DNA from 2 places in the Romboutsia sp. 1001216sp1 genome. Region 2 is predicted to be linked to the other one. Evidence: a T-box and tRNA genes for the amino acid it is inferred to sense, from the RefSeq annotation. Region 2 holds a T-box; the other holds one or more tRNA genes.
The links. A T-box is a leader RNA that pairs with one kind of tRNA and senses whether it is charged. The one in region 2 lies ahead of ABHC41_RS05355 (valine--tRNA ligase), so its partner is inferred to be a tRNA-Val.
Positions count from the first base shown of each region.

Region 1: it has a tRNA-Val gene. The T-box ahead of ABHC41_RS05355 (valine--tRNA ligase) is inferred to sense a tRNA for this amino acid. The anticodon was not compared.

Region 1 is NZ_JBDPHA010000009.1:86,970-97,591, reverse strand. Features, by position in the region: gene rpsF (30S ribosomal protein S6) at 1-142, shown strand, start outside; gene ssb (single-stranded DNA-binding protein) at 177-626, shown strand; gene rpsR (30S ribosomal protein S18) at 643-870, shown strand; gene ABHC41_RS10265 (MazG-like family protein) at 964-1,284, shown strand; gene ABHC41_RS10260 (DUF2232 domain-containing protein) at 1,292-2,248, shown strand; gene ABHC41_RS10255 (DHH family phosphoesterase) at 2,260-4,254, shown strand; gene rplI (50S ribosomal protein L9) at 4,255-4,704, shown strand; gene dnaB (replicative DNA helicase) at 4,729-6,057, shown strand; gene ABHC41_RS10240 (hypothetical protein) at 6,279-6,584, shown strand; gene ABHC41_RS10235 (adenylosuccinate synthase) at 6,663-7,952, shown strand; tRNA gene ABHC41_RS10230 (tRNA-Lys) at 8,366-8,441, shown strand; tRNA gene ABHC41_RS10225 (tRNA-Glu) at 8,462-8,536, shown strand; tRNA gene ABHC41_RS10220 (tRNA-Val) at 8,541-8,616, shown strand; tRNA gene ABHC41_RS10215 (tRNA-Asp) at 8,622-8,698, shown strand; tRNA gene ABHC41_RS10210 (tRNA-Thr) at 8,714-8,788, shown strand; gene ABHC41_RS10205 (MFS transporter) at 9,101-10,622, shown strand, end outside.
Region 2 is NZ_JBDPHA010000003.1:215,975-226,596, reverse strand. Features, by position in the region: gene pstB (phosphate ABC transporter ATP-binding protein PstB) at 1-411, shown strand, start outside; gene phoU (phosphate signaling complex protein PhoU) at 437-1,090, shown strand; gene gdhA (NADP-specific glutamate dehydrogenase) at 1,363-2,715, shown strand; gene ABHC41_RS05375 (hypothetical protein) at 2,929-3,483, shown strand; gene ABHC41_RS05370 (aromatic acid exporter family protein) at 3,502-4,389, shown strand; gene ABHC41_RS05365 ([Fe-Fe] hydrogenase large subunit C-terminal domain-containing protein) at 4,503-5,885, shown strand; gene ABHC41_RS05360 (polysaccharide deacetylase family protein) at 5,912-6,715, shown strand; T-box leader at 6,802-7,108, shown strand; gene ABHC41_RS05355 (valine--tRNA ligase) at 7,266-9,932, shown strand; gene ABHC41_RS05350 (PH domain-containing protein) at 10,071-10,622, shown strand, end outside.

The sequences.
Region 1 (10,622 bases), on a different contig from region 2:
ATTAGCTTACCCAATAGCTAAGTTCAACGAAGGTCACTATGTATTAGTAAACTTCAGTGCTGGTGTTGAATTACCAAAAGAATTAGATAGAAACTTAAAGATAAACGAAAACGTAATAAGACACATGATAGTTGCTGCTTAATGACTAGTTTTATTATGTAAAAGGCGGTGTTATTATGAACCATGTTGTTTTAGTGGGTAGATTAACAAGAGACCCAGAGTTAAGATACATCGCAGGAAGTGGAACTCCTGTTGCTAATTTCTCAATAGCTATTGATAGAGAATTCTCAGGCAAAGATGGTAAGAGAGAAACTGATTTTATAGATATACAAGTTTGGGGTAAATCTGCAGAGAATTGCGCTAACTATATCGGTAAAGGAAGTTTAGTAGCTGTACAAGGCTCAATAAGAGTGGATGTATATCAAAACCAAGCTGGAGAAAACAGAAGAGCGTTTAGAGTTAATGCTAACAGAGTACAGTTCTTAGATAGTAGAAATAAATCGGAAAATTCGTATAATAAAGGAAGTCAAACAGGATTTGAACCTAGTTTCGAGCCTACGTTCGAACCACAAGGATTAGACCCTCAAGGTTTCCAAGCTATAGATGACGACGATATACCATTCTAAAAAGGAGGGAAATGTTATGATAAACAAGAAGAGACGTAAGAAGAGAAGAGTTTGTCAATTCTGTGCTTCAAAAGACGTTAAGATAGATTACAAAAACACTCAAAGATTACAAAAATATGTAACTGAGAGAGGTAAAATATTACCAAGAAGAATATCTGGAACATGCGCTAAGCATCAAAGAGAATTAACAGTTGCTATAAAGAGAGCTAGAAACATAGCACTTTTACCATACACTGTAGAATAAGAAGGACGAGCCTTATGGCTCGTTTTTTTGTTATTCTAGTTAAATCTACTATGATTTATGATATAATATTTATATATTAAGGAGGGGGCAACTGTGAGATTAGATAGGAATTCCGATATAGCAAGAAACGTTAAAATAATGGAATGGATGAAAACAGAGTTGTTAATGAGCGTAGGGGATTTGTTCAACTTAATGTTTAAAGGAGTAAAGCCTTTAGATGAGGCATTACAAGATACTTTAGCAAATATTATAATGATAACATACCTTTTAGCAAAAAGATTGGGAATTAGTTTTAACGAAATGGATTATAAAATAAAAGAAAAGATAAAACTAGGAATAAATGAGAATCATAGTATAGAAAGATGGTATGGTGAGTTATCTGAACTCAAAAAACATATAGATAATAAGGAGTGAATCTAATTTGAATAATAAAGTAAAACTATCACAAGTATCGATGATAGTTACGCTGGGAATATTATTAGCTCTAGTAACAGCATATGTGCCTATATTAAGTGTGCTGAGTTTCTTAATACCAGTACCTTATGCAATAATAGGAACTATAGGTAACAATAAGAACTCAATATTATCTTTGATAGTTACTTTTTTAATACTTATATTTGGTGTAGATATAACATATGCTGTAAGTATTAGTATTATGAGTGTACTTCCTGGGATAGTTATAGGTAGTGTTGCAAGACAAAACATAAAAAAAGGTCAAGAAAATAAGTTTGAACCTATATATGCAGGTACAATTATAGTTATAATTTCAACTATAATTTTCTATACTATAGCAAATATGGTGTTCAAAACTAATTTATTAGATAACTTTATGAATGGTATGAAGGAAGCTGTAAGTGTTCAGCTTCAAATTTTAGGTGATGCAGGTGTGGATGTAAGTAGTGGATTAAAAGTAGAAGATGTAATCACCTTTGCACAAAATCTTTTACCTACAATGCTATTTTTACAGGGGATAATATTAGCATTTGTTACGTACTACATTGAGGCATTTATATTAAAAAGAATAAGAATGGTAAATTTAGAAATGCCTAAATTTAGAGATTTTTATTTACCGGGAAATCCAGTAATGGTGTCACTTATGCTATACATACTAGTTTTCTTAATTGATATGTTAGGCTTAAATTTTCATGGTGATTTAATCATAATGAATCTTCAACTAGTTTTTAATTTTATGTTTATGGCTCAGGGAATAGCAGTTTCTGTATATTACCTAAGAAATTGGTTTAAAGCTAGTCAAATAAAAAATATACTTATATCAGGATTAATCCTATATATATTCGGATTTATGGGTATATCTTTCTTAGGGATGTTAGATAGTGTAATAGATTTTAGAAAGGTAAGAAGCTATAAATCTGCGTAAGGAGGGAAGTAATGAGGAACAAACCAGCCTTGAAAATTAATATGCCAGAAAATAATATATACATATTAATTATAGGTGTAGCAAGTACAGCACTACTTTTATATGATTTTTATGTAGGTTGCTTATTTTTCCTTATTTTCTTATATATAGTTTTCCACAACTGGAAAACTACTAATATTAGAAGGAAGGAATGGAATAATTACATTCAAAATCTATCTTTAGATATAGATGAAACAACAAAAAAAGCAATAATGAATTTACCTATTCCACTTTGTATATTAGAATTTGATGGAAAAATATCTTGGTACAATAATAAATTCCATCAGATGACGGAAACACAAGATTTATTAGGTGAAAACATTGATGATATAGTAAAGAATCTAGATCTTAGAAAAGTTTTAAATGAAAATAAAGAAATGTACACAGATGTAAAGTATAAAGACAGAGATTATACTGTAGTATACAATGTTGTAAAAAATGATCAAGAAAAAAATGCAAAATATCTAATGATGTTATATTGGTTAGATAAGACAGATTATCTAAATTTACAACAAAAGCATGAAGATGAGAAAAATTCTATGATGTTGATTCAGGTTGATGGATATGATGACGTATTAAAAAGTGCATCAGAGGATAAAAGACCAATGATAAACGTTGAAATAGAAAGAATTCTTTCTAATTTAGAAAATGCATCTAAGTCAGCATTAAAAAGAACATCAAAAGATAAATTTTTCTTAGTTATGAACAAAAAAGAACTTAAAAAACTAGAAAGTGAAAAGTTTTCTGTACTAGATAAAATAAGAGAAATAGACTATGGAAATACATTACCTGTTACTATAAGTATGGGGATAGGTGTAGATGGAGATTCCATAAATGAAAATCTAAAATTGGCGTCTGGAGCTCTTGATTTAGCTTTAGGTAGAGGTGGAGATCAAGCTGTTATAAAAACTAAAGATAAGTCAGTATTCTACGGTGGAAAATCTAAAGCAGTAGAAAAAACTACAAAAGTAAAATCAAGATTAATAGGTCATGCACTAAGAGAAATTATATTAGAAAGTGATCATGTATATATAATGGGACACAAATATCCTGATATGGATGCTCTGGGTTCGGCAGTTGGAATATATGATATATGTAAATCTTGCGGTAAAAATGCTAATATAGTGCTAGATAGTACAAATGAATCAATAGATATATTTGTAGATAGAATAGAATCTTCAGATTATTATGATGGAATATTTATAGATAGCGAAGAAGCTATAAGAAGTTGCACGAGAAATACACTTGTGGTAGTTGTTGATACCCATAGACCTAATTTTACAGAATGTAATGAACTATTAGGTATATCTGACAAAATTGTAGTGATAGACCACCACAGAAGAGGCGTTGAATTTATAAATGATACAGTACTTTTATTCCATGAAATATACGTATCATCTACGTGTGAGATGGTAACTGAGCTAGTCCAATACATGGAAGATAATGTAAAGATAAATAAATTAACTGCAGAAGGTTTATTAGCTGGTATAACTCTAGATACTAAAAACTTCGCCTTCAAAACAGGGGTAAGAACATTTGAAGCTGCATCGTATCTTAAAAAAGTAGGTGCAGATACTGTAGAAGTCAAAAAGCTATTTAACTCAGACATAAGTGATTTTATAACTAAGGCTGAAATCATACAAAGTGCTAAGATAGTTTATGGAAAAATCTGTTTAGCTTATACAGAAAGAGTAGCAGATAACATAAATATAGTAATAGCACAAGCAGCAGATGAATTATTAAATATAAAGGAAGTTGAAGCATCATTTGTTCTAGGTAAAAAAGATGATAAAATATTCATAAGTGCTAGATCATTAGGAGAAACCAATGTACATGTTCTTATGGAAAAACTAGGCGGAGGAGGGCACAAAGATATAGCAGGTGCTCAATTAGAAGGTGTTTCATTAAAAACTGCATATTCAATGGTACAAGATATAATTGACGAATGCATAAAGGAGGAGAAATAGATGAAAGTTATTTTATTAAAAGACGTTAAAGGAACTGGTAAAAAAGGTGAAGTAAAAGAAGTAAGTGATGGATACGCAAGAAACTTCTTACTTAAAAAGAAATTAGCAGTTGTAGCAGATAATACAGCAGTAAAAGAATTAGGTGAAAAGAAGAAATCTGAAGAGATAAAAGCTCAAAAAGAGTACGAAGCAGCAGTAGAATTAGGAAAGAAAATGGAAGAATTAAACGTTGTTATATATACTAAAGCTGGTGATGGTGGAAGATTATTTGGATCAATAACATCTAAAGATATAGCAGAACAAATAAAAAAACAACATTCTATAGAAGTAGATAAGAGAAAAATACACTTAGATGAACCAATAAGAGCTTTAGGTTCAAGATTCGTTGAGATAAAGATACATCAAAAAGTAACTACTAAAATGAGAGTAGATGTAAAAGAGAAACAATAGAAAAGACACTTGAGGTGATAAACAATGGAGGATATGACTAGAATTCCTCCACATAGTGTGGAATCAGAACAGTCTATATTAGGGTCTATATTACTTGATAAAGATGCAATGATAACGGTGAGTGAAACTATAAAGCCAAATGACTTTTACAAAGAAGCTCACAAAATCATATATGAGTGCATGATAAAGTTAAGTAATAAAGGTGAACCAATAGACTTAATAACCCTAACAGAAGAACTTAAAAAAGAAGGACATTTAGATGATGTAGGAGGCATAAGTTATATAACGAGTTTATCAACGATTGTCCCTACAACATCTAATGTAAAGTATTATGCAGATATAGTGAAGGAAAAATCAGTTTTAAGACAACTTATAAAAGCATCTAATGAAATTATAAGCTTAGGATATGAAGGTTCCTCGAAAATAGAAGATGTATTAGAAAAAGCAGAAAAACAGATATTTGATATATCTCAAGAAAAAGCTAGTGATGATTTTAAATCTATAAATAGCGTACTAATGGATACTTATGATATGATTGAACATCTGTACACATCAAAGAGTGAAATAACAGGAATAACAACTGGTTTTAAAGACTTAAACAAAAAGATAAATGGACTACAGAGAACAGATTTAATATTAATAGCAGCTCGTCCAGCTATGGGGAAAACTGCATTTTCATTAAATCTTGTTCAAAATGCAGCACTAAAGGGTGATGCATCTGTAGCTGTATTTAGTTTAGAGATGTCTAAAGAACAGTTAGTTCAACGTATGTTATCATCACAATCTAGTGTAGAGCTTAAAAAATTAAAAACAGGAAAGCTAGGAGAAAATGACTGGCCTAGAATAATAGATTCTATGGCAGTTTTATCTAATGCTAAGATATATATAGATGATACTCCAGGTATAAAAATATCTGAGTTAAGATCAAAATGTAGAAAACTTAAAATAGAGCAGGGATTAGATTTAATACTTATAGATTATCTTCAACTTATGGAAGGTGAAGGTAATAATGAAAGTAGACAACAAGAAATATCAAAAATATCAAGATCTTTAAAAATAATCGCAAAAGAACTTAATTGTCCGGTAGTAGCATTATCTCAGCTATCTCGTGCACCAGAACAAAGAGCAGATCATAGACCTATGCTATCAGATTTAAGAGAATCTGGAGCAATAGAGCAGGATGCAGATATAGTAATGTTTTTATATAGAGATGAATATTATCATCCAGATTCAGAAAAAAAGAACATAGGAGAGGTAATAATAGCTAAAAATAGACACGGTGAAACTGGTGCAGTAGAGCTAGTTTGGCTTGGTGAAGTTCAAAAATTTGCGGATAAATCTAGGGATATGTAAACAAGATATCCACAGAAGTTTTTTTGGAAATTGGTTAAAGTATGTGGATAAATGTAGGAAAAAAATCATAAGTGTTGAAAAATACAAAAAGACTTATCCACATTATCCACATGTAACCTGTTGATAAATGTGAATAAGTACAAAAAAAAGCAAGCTATTAGCTTGCTTTTATTGTTTACAACTTAATATTTATAAATACAAATTTTTTATGGGGGAAAAATGTGTTGCATATAAATGTATTATATATATATCCAAAAATAATAGAAATAAACAAAGAAATAAATTTATTTAGAATAATTGATAATAATATAAAGGAGACATTAGTATTTTACTGCAAAAAAGGATCTAATTATAAGATTATGATGATGGATACAATGTCTGGAGAAAATAAAGAAATTTTAGGTGTATCTAAAATAGAAGAAGTAGGAACATTTATAAAAAATATAGAAGAATCAGAAGGAATAATAAAGAGTTTAAATAGCTTAGAAGATATAAAAAAATACATATTAAACTCAAAGTGTAAATAAAAAAGTTTGAAAATGTATCGAATGTTTGATAAAATGTATTGGTAAAGTGTTCGAAAATCTATAGTAGAGGTGAGTTATATGAAAACAGTAGCGATTGTAGGATCTCAATGGGGAGACGAAGGAAAAGGTAAAGTTATAGATTACCTTGCTACACAAGCAGATGTAGTAGTAAGAGGACAAGGTGGAAATAATGCCGGACATACATTAGTTGTAGATGGCAAAAAATTCGCTTTACGTCTAATACCATCTGGAGTATTAAATCCTAACACTATAAATGTAATAGGAAATGGTATAGTGTTTGATCCAAAAGGATTTTTAGAAGAGATAGAGACTTTAAATAAAGAAAATATAGATACTAGCAACATAAAAGTAAGTGATAGAGCCCATGTTGTATTACCATATCACAAGGAATTAGATGCACTAGCAGAAGAAGCTAGAGGAGATAACAAAATAGGGACTACAAAAAAAGGTATAGGACCTTGTTACATGGATAAAACTGAGAGATCAGGAATAAGAATATGTGACTTAATGGATAAAGACATATTTGCTAAGAAATTAAAAGCACAAATAGATGCTAAGAATAAATTAGTTCAAGGTGTATACGGAAAAGAAGCAATGTTTGACTTTGAAACTATATACAATGAGTATTTAGGATATGCAGAGCAAATAAGAAAAAATGTTGCAGATACTTCAGTTGTAGTATATGATGCTATAAAAGCTGGTAAAAAAGTATTATTCGAAGGTGCACAAGGAACATTATTAGACTTAGACTTAGGTACTTACCCATACGTTACATCTTCTCATCCAACATCAGGAGGATTCTCTATAGGAGCAGGTATTGGACCAAACATGATAAAAGATGTTGTAGGTATAGTAAAAGCATATACTACAAGAGTTGGAGAAGGACCATTTGTTACTGAATTAGATAATGAAATAGGAGAAAGAATAAGAATCCAAGGTCATGAGTTTGGTACAGTAACAGGAAGATCTAGAAGATGTGGATGGTTTGATGCTGTAATAGTTAAATATGCTGCAAGAGTAAACGGATTAACTAGTATATCATTCATGTTATTAGATGTTTTAAGTGGATTCGAAAAAATAAATATATGTACAGGATACAAAATGGGAGACAAGATAATAACAGATTTCCCAGCATCATTAGAAGATTTAGCTAAGTGCGAACCTGTATATGAAGAATTAGATGGATGGAATGAAGATTTAACAACTATAGAAAGATACGAAGATCTTCCAGAAAATGCTAAGAAATATATAGATAGAATAGAAGAAATAGTTGGAGTTAACATAGATATGGTTTCAGTAGGACCAAACAGAGCTCAAACTATAATAAGAAGAAATATATTTGCTTAATATATATAAGTGTAGTGGATTATATCCACTACACTTTTTTATATATAAAAATTAAAATATATAAAATTAAGTTAGAGATAAATATATTTTTATTTATACTTATAAAAATATATTCTACAAAAAGTTTTACTGAATAAAAAACAATTAGAATACTTACTTATAAATTAATATTTATACCCTAATTTAAGAAAAATATAGATTAGATAATTGGTAAAAATCTAAAATTAAGTATTTTTTAATAAAAAATTAATTTATGAACCCCTGTTATTTACTAAGGTTGAGAGAAAAATAAACAAAAAAGTAAAAAAATATAAAAAAATGTAAAAAAAGTGTTGACGAAAGTGTATGAACCTAATATAATAATATTTGTGAGTGAGAGAAACACGAACAAGCCGAAAGGCAAAAAAGGAAATGACCCATTAGCTCAGTCGGTAGAGCACCTGACTTTTAATCAGGGTGTCCCGCGTTCGAGTCGCGGATGGGTCACCATTTTAATTTTTACTCAGCACGGCCCATTGGTCAAGCGGTCAAGACACCGCCCTTTCACGGCGGTAACAGGGGTTCGATTCCCCTATGGGTCACCATTTTGGGACTATAGCTCAGCTGGGAGAGCACCTGCCTTACAAGCAGGGGGTCACAGGTTCGAGCCCTGTTAGTCCCACCAATTGCGGCCTGGTAGTTCAGCTGGTTAGAATGCCAGCCTGTCACGCTGGAGGTCGAGGGTTCGAGTCCCTTCCAGGTCGCCAATTTAAATATTATATGCTGGTGTGGCTCAACGGTAGAGCAGCTGACTTGTAATCAGCAGGTTGTAGGTTCGATTCCTATCACCAGCTCCAATCAAACTCTTAGATTTTATCTAAGAGTTTTTTATTGTGTAAATATAATTTTAATTAATATATGAATAAATATCCTCTATAAGGGTATATAGGATAGTATTGGCTAAAATTAAATTTTTCCAATATTAGTAGGTAATGTAAGGGGAAATATAAAATTTCTTATATCATAAAATTGTAGTTATTTTAATATGGAATATTTATATATAGAATATTAAACTTTAAAATAGTTATAATTAAAATTTTTAAATAGAATATGAAGCAATAACTCTTACATTATAAGCATTTATAATTATGAATAGGAGTGAGTTTTTCATGAGTGAAGCATTAAAAAAGAAGAGTACAAGCATCGCTATGTTAGTATTTTTACTTGGAATTTTTATGGGGGCTATGGACTCTGGAATAGTATCACCAGCAAGAAATGTAATAGCTAGTGGACTTGGAATATCAGAATCAGCTAGCGTGTGGATGATAACCATATATACTTTAGCATATGCTGTATCTATGCCAATAACAGGTAAGTTAGCAGATACATATGGTAGAAAAAAGGTATATATGATTTGTGTTACATTATTTGCCACAGGTTCTTTACTTTGTGGAATATCAGATATAGTAGGGAGCTATGGATTTTTACTAACTTCAAGAGTTATCGAAGCAATAGGTGGCGGAGGTATAATGCCAATAGCCACAGCATATATAGGCTCATCTTTCCCTGAAGAAAAAAGAGGGTCAGCACTTGGATTAGTTGGAGGAATATATGGAATAGCAACTGTTCTTGGACCAACGCTAGGAAGTTTTATACTTTCTGTGGCTGGAGATGGTAAATGGGGATATTTATTTTTAATAAATGTACCTATAAGCATTATTATAATAGGAGCAGCGTTAAAACTAGAAGAAAATAAAAAAGACTCAGATATTAAAAAAATGGACATTTGGGGGTCTTTAATATTAAGTATTTTAATTGCATCATTAATGTATGCTTTAACAAATCTTAAATTCTATGATTTTGGAAATTCAATTAAGACATTAGATGTTTGGCCATATTTATTAATATCTATAATAATGGTTCCAATATTTATATATATAGAAAAAAGAGCAGAAGACCCTGTCTTAAACTTAAGTTTCTTTACTAATAAGCAAATAGCATTAACTTTATTTATAAGTCTTATAGTGGGATGTGGACTTATGAGTACTGTATTTTTACCACAATTTGCTGAAAATGTATTAAAATTAAAAAGAGGTAGTGGTGGTTATATAGTAACTTTATTTGCTGTATTTACTGGTATATCAGCTCCACTTGGTGGTAAGTTTATAGATAAATTTGGTGTTAAGAGATTATTATTACTAGGATTTTTAGCTAATATATTCGGTGTATTATATCAGGCAGTTATAACTGCAAATCATCCCAATTTCACAAACTTAACTATAGGATTAGTATTTATGGGCATAGGTATGGGATTTACCATGGGAACACCTGTAAATTATTTAATGATGAGTTTAGTTAAACCAGAAGAAATATCAATGGGGCAATCAACAGTTTCATTACTTCGCTCTATAGGTGTAGCTATATCACCTAACTTACTGATAAACTTCGTATCAGATGCAGGCAGAAATGTACCAGGTGCAATAGAAAAAGTAATGCCACATATACAAGGGATAACAGGAGGTGCATTAGGAAGTAGTACAGCATCAGCAGATATGATGAATAAATTACAAAATGCAGATGTTACTAATATATTTGAAACAGTTAAATCTTTTATGATGTCTATGCTCAATGGTATACAACATGCTATGTCAGTAAATCCTAATATGGATTTTGCAGCATTAAAAAGTAATT
Region 2 (10,622 bases):
GATAGAAAAGTTTTAGACAAGATCGTTGAAGAAAGCTTAAGAGGGGCAGCTATTTGGGATGAAGTAAAAGATAGATTAAAATCATCTGCACTAGGGCTATCTGGAGGTCAACAGCAACGTATATGTATAGCAAGAACAATAGCTATGAAACCAGAAGTAATACTTATGGATGAGCCCACATCAGCGCTAGATCCTATATCTACAGCAAAGGTAGAAGAGTTAATAGAGTCTTTAAAAGATGAATATACTATAGTAATAGTTACACATAATATGCAGCAAGCGGCACGTGTATCTGACCAAACAGCATTCTTCTTAACTGGAGAAGTAGTAGAGTTTAGTGACACAAAAACTATGTTTACAACTCCAACGGATAAGCGTACAGAAGATTATATAACAGGAAGATTTGGATAAAACTTATAAGAAAAGGAGTAAATATATGGTTGATACAAGTTTAGAGTTAAGTATAAACACACTTAAAAACTACACATTAGCAATGATAAAAAGGTGTAGGGAAGCAGTAGATAATTCTATTAACTCTATGATCAATAAAGACTTAGAGGGAGCAAAAAAAGTAATAAAAGAAGATGATGAGATAGATACTCTAAGAGAATATATAAGAGATAGAAGTATTGAACTTATAGCATTAAAACAACCAATGGCAAAAGATTTAAGATATATATATGCTCTAGGAAATATAGCACTTGATTTAGAACGAATAGGAGATTATGCAGTTAATATAGCACAAGAAACTTTAAAAATAGGTGATGAAGCCTATATAAAGGAATTAATTGATATACCAAAATCAGCTAAAATATGTACTGATATGCTTAATGATATTTATAAAGCTTTGGAAAATGAAGATGAAGACCTTTGCTATGATATAGCAAAAAGGGACGACAAGATAGATAATTTATACGAACAAATACACGTAGATTGCTTAGAAGTTATGAATAAGAATTCAACTACTATAAATCAGGGAGTAAGGCTTTTATTTGTAGGAAGGTACTTAGAAAGAATAGGTGATCACAGCACTAATGTATGTGAAAAAATAATATATGCTATAAAAGGTGAAATGGTTGAGATAGGATAAAGTAAAAGCTTTATCCTATTTATAATTTGAGATAATTTATGATTTAATTTACAAATAAGCTATAAATTAAAAATTTTAGAGATTAGTCAAATTAAGAATCAAGATAGATAAAGGAAGCAAAAAAATATATATAATTTTTATATGGGAATTTAAATAGTCCTAATTAAGGAAGATTCAGAAAATTTCAATAAATTAGAAGGTGTTGATATTATAGATATAGTGGAGTACTATTTAATTGAAAATGTTTTCAATTTCAAAGGGGGCTAATAAAAATGGGGAACAATGTTAAAGAAGTAATAGAAAAAGTTATCGATGATGTAAAAGCTAGAAATAATGGAGAACCAGAATTCCATCAAACAATAGAAGAAGTTTTACATTCATTAGAAGGTGTTTTAGAAAAACATCCAGAATACATAGATGCAAGTATATTAGAAAGAATAGTTGAACCAGAAAGACAAATAATGTTTAGAGTGCCTTGGGTTGATGACAATGGAAAAGTACATGTAAATAGAGGATTTAGAGTACAATTTAACAGTGCAATAGGACCATACAAAGGTGGACTTAGATTCCATCCATCTGTTAACTTAAGTATAATAAAATTCTTAGGATTTGAACAAATATTCAAAAATTCTTTAACTGGATTACCAATAGGAGGAGGAAAAGGTGGATCTGACTTCAACCCTAAAGGAAAATCTGATAATGAGATAATGAGATTCTGTCAAAGTTTTATGACTGAATTATATAGACACATAGGTAAAGATATAGACGTACCAGCTGGAGATATAGGAGTTGGAGCTAGAGAAATAGGATTCCTATTTGGACAATATAAGAGAATAAGAAATGCTTATGATGCTGGAGTATTAACTGGTAAAGGATTAACTTATGGAGGTTCTTTAGCTAGAAAAGAAGCTACTGGATTTGGAGTTGTATACTTTGTAAACGAAATGTTAAACTATCACAAAGATACATTTGAAGGCAAGAGAGTTGTTATATCAGGTTCAGGAAATGTTGCAATATATGCAGCTCAAAAGGCTATGGAACATGGAGCTAAAGTAATAGCTATGTGTGACTCTTCTGGATATATAGTAGATGAAAATGGTATAGATTTAAGTATAGTTAAGCAAATAAAAGAAGTAGAAAGAAAGAGAATAAAAGAATATGTAGCTAGAAAAGAAGGTGCTACATACGTTGAAGGTCAAAAAGGAATATGGACTGTTAAGTGTGATATAGCTATGCCTTGTGCTACTCAAAATGATATAAACTTAGAATCAGCTAAGATATTAGTTGAAAATGGAACTAAAGTAATTGGAGAAGGAGCTAACATGCCTTGTACAAATGAAGCTGTTGACTATTTCTTAGAAAAAGGATTATTAGTTGCTCCTGCTAAAGCTGCAAATGCTGGTGGAGTTGCTACTTCTGCTTTAGAAATGTCTCAAAATAGTATGAGATTATCTTGGACATTTGAAGAAGTTGAAGAAAAATTACAAGTAATAATGAAGAACATATTTGAAGCATCTAAAAATGCTGCTGAACAATATGGTCATGCTGGAAACTATGTTGTAGGTGCTAACATAGCTGGATTCTTAAAAGTTGCAGATGCTATGATGAGTCAAGGTGTAATATAAGTTAAACTTATATCGTTATAAATAATATAGATTTTTCAAATTCATTGAATAAAAAAGAGAGGTATCCTTTTGGATATCTCTTTTTTATTTGTAATAAAAATAAATCAATATTTCTCATGTTATAATATAAATCTAAAAAATAAACAAATAATAAGGATTAATTATAAACATGATTAATAAGAAATATATTATAAAGATAGGAGTTTAAAAAATATGGACATTTTAAAGAAAATTGCAGAGATATTAAATAAATTAGATTGTACTTGGGCTATAGGTAGTTCTATGATGCTAAAATTTAATGGATTAGTAAAAAATCCAAGGGATATAGATATATTAATAGAGGCAAAAGATTCACAAAAAATAAAAAAGGCTATGGATAATATAGGTCAAAGTCTAGATTTGCCATCTAAATATCCATTTAGAACTAAAGAGTTTTTTGGGTATAATATAGATGGAGTAGAAGTAGAATTTATGGGTGACTTTAGTATAGAGTTAGAAAATAAATCTATATACAAGTTTATACTAGATGAAAAGTCTATAAAGTATTTAACAAATTTAGATAAAGTAGTTATACCTATAACCACTCTAGAAGATTGGTTTGTAGCATATTTAGTTATGGGAGATCCTAAAGGAAGAGTACCTATTATAAAAAAATACTTAGTTAAAAATGGTATAAAACATGAAGAATTATTAAAAAGAAATTTAGAGCAGGACTTACCAAATGATATAAAAAATGAAATAATAGAATTATTAAATATAAATAAATAACAAATTGGAGGGAAAATTTTGAAATTAGAAAAAGTCGGCATGAGGACCTTTAAAACAGGATTAAGTGTAGCTGTTTGTGTTGTATTAGGTTCAATGATTGTCCAAAATCCATTTTACTCAACCATAGCATGTGTAGTATCAGTGCAAGATACAGTTAAAGGTTCGCTAAAAGCTGGATTTAACAGAGTAAAAGGTACGATACTTGGAGGTATAATAGGCTTTCTAATTGTGCTAATTAAGCCAGGAGATGCATTACTTTGTGGTCTTGGAGTAATTATTACAATATATCTATGCAATATGTTTAAACTCAATAAAGCAGTAGTTGTTGCATGTGTAACTTTTTTATCTATACATCTTGGAGTTATAAATTCTAGCCCCGCAGAGTATTCATTCTTTAGAGTGTTAGATACTTCAATAGGAGTAGTTGTAGGGGTATTTATTAATTATATATTAGCAAGACCAGACTATTTAGATACTACAAAAAATGATTTTCAATCTATAGAAAAATTAACAAAAGAATTTCTAGAACTTAAGATATTAAAAAAAGGAAGTTTTAATATAAAAGAACTAGAAAAAGAGATAAAGAAAGTAGAAGGCTCTTATTCTAAGTTGATAGATGAGCTAGATTATAGCAGAGATAATATAGATATAGAAAAAATAGAAGAAACAATAATTATATGTAGAGAGATATATTTCCATGTACAGTCAATAGAATTATTAGATAAAAAACTATACTTAAGCAAAGAAAATTATACAATTCTAAGAGATATCTATGAAATAGAAGAAATAGAATGGGATTTAGATGAAAGCAAAAGTCCTGTATTCAATTATCATCTAAGGAAGATAATAGAAGAAGCAGAAATACTTCATACTATTAATAGTAACAATCAATATAAATTATATTAAAACGATCTAGTGAATCTAGAGATTAATTTAATATATTCAAATTACAAATTTAATAAATAAAATTTAGTGCCTTCGTAAATATTACCTATATAGTATTTAAGGAGGCATTTTTCATGGAATCAATTAATTTAAATACGAAAATATTAGATACTTATAAAATGAAGCTTTTTAATGAGCTTATAAAAGCTATTTGGAGTGAGGAATTTGATGATATAGATAATATACCTAAAAAAGTGCTAGATAAAAGCGTATATAATGAATTTGGGGAAGAGGTCATATTAAATTTAATGAGAATAGTTATGGGGCTAGATCCAATAGATAAAATAGATGAAACAATAAAAGAAATGCTAAATAAAGCTATGTGCACAAAGGAAATAAGCACACCAATAATATCAGTAATCTCTCAAGTGTGCAATCATTGTGTTAACAAAGAAGATGGAAAGGAATGTTTAGTAAAAGAGAAGCATATTAATTGTAATAAGGACAATACATGTAATTCATGTGGAGGATGTATAAGAGAATGTAGCTTAGGGGCAATATCTGATAAGATTCAATTCATACCTATTTTAAAGTTACTAAAAGATAAAAAACATCCTGTGTACGCAACTGTAGCTCCATCATTTGTAGGACAACTTGGAAATGATGTAACTCCTGGTAAGCTAAGAAGTGCTCTTAAAAAAGTAGGTTTCAAAGACATGATAGAAGTAGCTTTAGCAGCAGATATACTTACTGTCAAAGAAAGTTATGATTATTGTAATCATATTAAAGAAAATAAAGAAGAATGTTTTATAACTAGTTGCTGTTGCCCGATTTGGATTAGTTTAATAAAGTCAAGTTACCCTGAAATTGTAGACAACATATCTAAGTCAGTATCTCCTATGATTGCCTGTGCAAGGATTATAAAGGTTTTAAACGAAGATGCTAAAGTAGTTTTTATTGGACCTTGCGTAGCCAAAAAGAAAGAAGCTATAGCAGAAGATATAAAAGGAGCAGTAGATTTTGTATTAACATTTAAAGAATTAGAGGAGATATTTAAGGCTTTGGATATAGAAGCGGATAAAGAAGTAGAAGAAAATAGAATAGAATCATCAGCTCTTGGAAGAATATATGCTCATGCAGGAGGGGTAAGTAAATCTATTGAAGAGTGTGTAAAAAAAATAAATCCGAAAGCTAATTTTAAAGCTATTACTTTTCAGGGAGCTAAAGACTGCAAAGCAGGGCTTGAAAAAGTTATAAATAAAGACATCGATGTAACTTTTGTTGAAGGTATGGGATGTATAGGTGGATGTGTAGGAGGGCCAAAGCGTATTTTAGAAACAGAAAAAGGTAAATCATTTGTACAAGAATATTCTAAAGAAACAAATATAAAAACTCCATTTGAAAATATAAATGTAATTCAATTTTTAGCAAAAATGGATATGAAAAAAATAGAAACACTAAGAAGTGAAGACAGGGAGAAATTGTTAGGATTATTTAACAGAGATATAAGATTATAAAGTAATAAACAAAGGGGATTAGGGGGATGAATATAAAAAAAAATTACAAAATTTTAGCTATAATTTTAGTAGCATTTATTGTATTAAGCATAGTTATTTTTAATATACCAAAGGAAGATGAGGATAGAAAATATACTTTATTAGAAAATTATATAGTAACGAGTACTTTAACTCAAACTATAAACGAAGCTACAACACAAAAAGAAAAAGGTCCTGTTTTATTACCACAGAAGATAGCATATATAACTATAGATGATGGTCCATCTAAATACACTAACTCGATATTAGACATATTAGAAAAAAATCAAGTTAAAGCAACTTTTTTTATGATAAATGATAATATGAAGAAACACCCAGATGAATTAAATAGAATGCAAAAAGAGGGGCATGGTATGGGATTTCATAGTGTAACTCATGATATACATAAGCTCTATGAAACACCACAAGCAACACTAAATGAATTTAAAACCTGCCAAGAAACTCTTTATAATATAACAGGAGATGTATCAAAATTAATAAGGCTGCCTTATGGAAGCAAGCCTTATATGCCTAAAGAATCTTATGATATATTAGTAGAAAATAATTATAAAATATGGGATTGGAATCTAGACACACTAGACTGGAAATCCACAACAGACAATATTTTAAGTAGTTTATTATATTATGGTAGAGATAAATCTAATTTAATAGTACTAATGCATGAAAAAGAACAAACTGTAGAAGCTTTAGATAACATTATAAGAGTATTAAAAGAAAGAGGTTATAAGATAGAACCAATAAGTGAAGATACACAAGATCGAAACTATTGGAAAGGAAATGTTCAAAGCTAATTAAAAAATCAAAGTAGTACATATATTATTATAAATAATTGACAATAATAATATTAATTGGATATAATTAAAGAATAAATAATAAGATAAAAACTATGATAAAGAGGAGTATGTAAATACTACTAAAAGAGATGAAGACTCATAGGCTGAAAGGTCTTCTTAGTATAGGTTTGCAGAAGGTAGCTTTGGAGTTTCTAAGCTGAACTAGCAGTAGGTTTAGACGGTGGGAATCGTTAAAATCCATAAAGAGCCCAAATTATTAAGTATCTGTATTATAGATTAGTGAAGTTATGATTAAGAGATGTAGCTAAGTAAATACGGAATATAACTCTTGAGAGATGAATGAGTTCAATTTGGGAATTAAGGTGGTAACGCGAGCTTTTCGTCCTTATAAGGATGAATGGCTCTTTTTTAATTTATACTATAAAATATATAAGTTTAAGACTTTTAATCAAAATAAAGTTATTAAGTTACTTGTATTATTAATAATTTTAGTAAGACAAATTTTTAATAAAAATAAAATTTTAAATAAAATGAGGAGGAAATGAAATTGGAAAACACTAATTTACCAAAAACGTATAATCCAAAAGATTTTGAATCAAGATTATATTCAAAGTGGATTGAAGATGGATTATTTAAATCTAAGCCAAATCCAAACAAGAAGCCTTTCACTATAATGCTTCCACCACCAAATATAACAGGACAATTACACATGGGGCATGCTCTTGACCATACTTTACAAGATATACTTATAAGATGGAAGAGAATGGACGGTTATGAAGCTTTATGGCAACCAGGAACTGACCATGCTTCTATAGCAACTGAAGTTAAAGTTGTTGAAAGAATAAGAGAACAAGAAGGAAAGTCTAAGTACGATTTAGGAAGAGAAGAATTCTTAAAGAGAGCTATGGATTGGAGAAATGAATTTGGTAGAAAAATAGTAGACCAAATGAAACAATTAGGAGACTCTTGTGATTGGGATAGAGAAAGATTCACAATGGATGAAGGATGTAACGAAGCTGTTATTGAGTTCTTCATTAAGTTATATGAAAAAGGTCAAATATACAGAGGAAACAGAATAATAAACTGGTGTCCAGATTGTAAAACAACTTTATCAGATGCAGAAGTTGAACATGAAGAACATGATGGAAAGTTCTATCATATAAAATACCCAATAGTTGGTAGTGACGAATTCTTAGAAATAGCTACTACTAGACCAGAAACAATGCTTGGAGATAGTGGTATAGCTGTAAATCCAGAAGATGAGAGATACACTCACTTAGTTGGAAAGAAAGCAATACTTCCACTAGTAAACAGAGAAATAATAATAGTTGCTGATGATTATGTTGATTTAGAGTTCGGTACTGGTGCAGTTAAGATGACTCCAGCTCATGACCCTAATGATTTTGAAGTTGGTCAAAGACACAACCTTGAAAAGATAAATGTAATGAACGAAGATGGAACAATGAATAAATTAGCTGGTAAGTATGAAGGCATGGACAGATATGAGTGTAGAAAGCAACTTATAGCTGATTTAGATGAAGCTGGATACTTAATAGCTATAAAAGATCATAACCACAATGTAGGTTCTTGCTATAGATGTCATACAGTAGTTGAGCCAAGATTATCAGACCAATGGTTTGTTAAGATGGATGAATTAGCAAAACCTGCTATAGATATATTAAAGAAACAAGAATTAAAGTTTGTACCAGATAAGTTTGACAAAACTTACTTACAATGGTTAGAAAATATAAGAGATTGGTGTATATCAAGACAATTATGGTGGGGTCACCAAATCCCAGCTTACTACTGTCAAGAGTGTGGAGAAGTAGTTGTTGCTAAAGAAATGCCTACTACTTGTCCTAAGTGTGGACATCATGAATTTAAGCAAGATGAAGACGTATTAGATACATGGTTCTCTTCAGCACTTTGGCCTTTCTCAACATTAGGTTGGCCACACAATACAGAAGAATTAAACTACTACTATCCAACAAGTGTACTTGTAACTGGATACGATATAATATTCTTCTGGGTTGTAAGAATGGCATTTGCAGGAATGTTCTGTATGGGAGAAACTCCATTTGAACATGTATTAATCCACGGACTTGTTAGAGACTCTGAAGGTAGAAAGATGAGTAAGTCTTTAGGAAACGGAATAGACCCATTAGAAGTAATAGACCAATACGGAGCTGATGCTTTAAGATTCATGTTAGCTACTGGAAACTCTCCAGGAAATGATATGAGATTCTATATGGAAAGAGTAGAAGCATCTAGAAATTTCGCAAATAAATTATGGAATGCATCAAGATTTGTATTCATGAACATAGATGAAGAGATAATGAATGGTGTAACTAGAGAATCAGTTGAAAGCTCTATGACTTTAGCTGATAAGTGGATAATATCAAGAGCTAACAATGTGGTTAAAGAAGTTAACGACAACATGGACAAGTTTGACCTTGGTATAGCTGCTCAAAAAATATACGACTTTGCGTGGTCTGAGTACTGTGACTGGTATATAGAAATAGTTAAGCCAAGATTATACTCTGACGATAAAGCTGCTAAACAAACAGCATTATATACATTAACATATGTATTAGAGAAGATATTAAAACTTCTTCATCCATATATGCCATTTATAACAGAAGAAATATACACTCATCTTCCAACAGTAGAAGGAAGTATAGTAGTGGCTCAGTGGCCTCATTACACTGAAGAAGACAACATGGCTAAAGAAGAAGAAATGATGAACTTAACAATGGATGGAATAAGAAACATAAGAAATGTAAGAGCTGAAATGAATGTTCCACCATCAAAGAAAGCTAAAGTTATAATAGTTCCAACAGCTGAAAAGAAAGAAGCTATGGAAGCTGGTAGAGATTACTTTGTAACATTAGCATCTGCATCAGTTGTTGAAATAGTAGACAATGAAGCTGGTATACCAGAAGATGCAGTAAGTGTTGTTATAGATGGAGTTAAAATATTTATACCACTTGATGAATTAGTAGACTTCACTAAAGAATTAGATAGATTAAATAAAGAAAAAGCTAAATTAGAAGGCGAAATAAAGAGAGTTAACGGAAAGCTTTCTAACCAAGGATTCTTAGCTAAAGCTCCAGAAAGCTTAGTTAATGAAGAAAAGGCTAAAAAAGAAAAATTCGAAGAAATGATGAAATCAGTTCTTGAAAGAATAGAAAATATAGAAGCTAAAATAAAATAGTTTATATAAAAAGAGCTACCTCTAAATAGAGATAGCTCTTTTATTATGTTATGAAAAATCTTTGAGATAAGTGGATAATTATAGTTTATAATATAAGTAAGAGAATTGAAATACTTATTTATATTAGGAGGTAGAAAAATGGCAAAAAATATATTAGGAAGAATGGCAGCCGATACATTAGGACTATCAGATATAGGAAAGATTATATCTCCTCAAGATTTTGATAAAGTTGATGGAGACGACTACATAATGCATGAAGATGGAGAAAAAATATACTTTGTTATAAAGTCAAAATCAGATGAATACGTATTTATTAATAGAGGCCTTTTACATGTAGATGGAGCAAATGCAGTTAGTAGGAAAAGGGTTGTAAAAAGACATGAATTTTACTATGAAAGAGTAGATGAAGTTACATTAGAAACTGCAGGTACAGTAGATTTAGATATAGAAATAAAGTTTAATTTCGGTAATGAAAGGTTTAGCATAGATGTAGATAAAAAACAACTAGAACAGTTAAAAGATTTATATAAAGCTCTAGTTGAAATAAGTATGATACAAGGCAGAAATTATACATCTGTAGAAGATGGTATAAATGGACTTAAGATGGCTAATGATGCAATATCAAGAAATCATCTAGAAGGAAATCCGGTAAATATAGTAGAAGACTTAGCTAAGTTTAACTTCAACTGG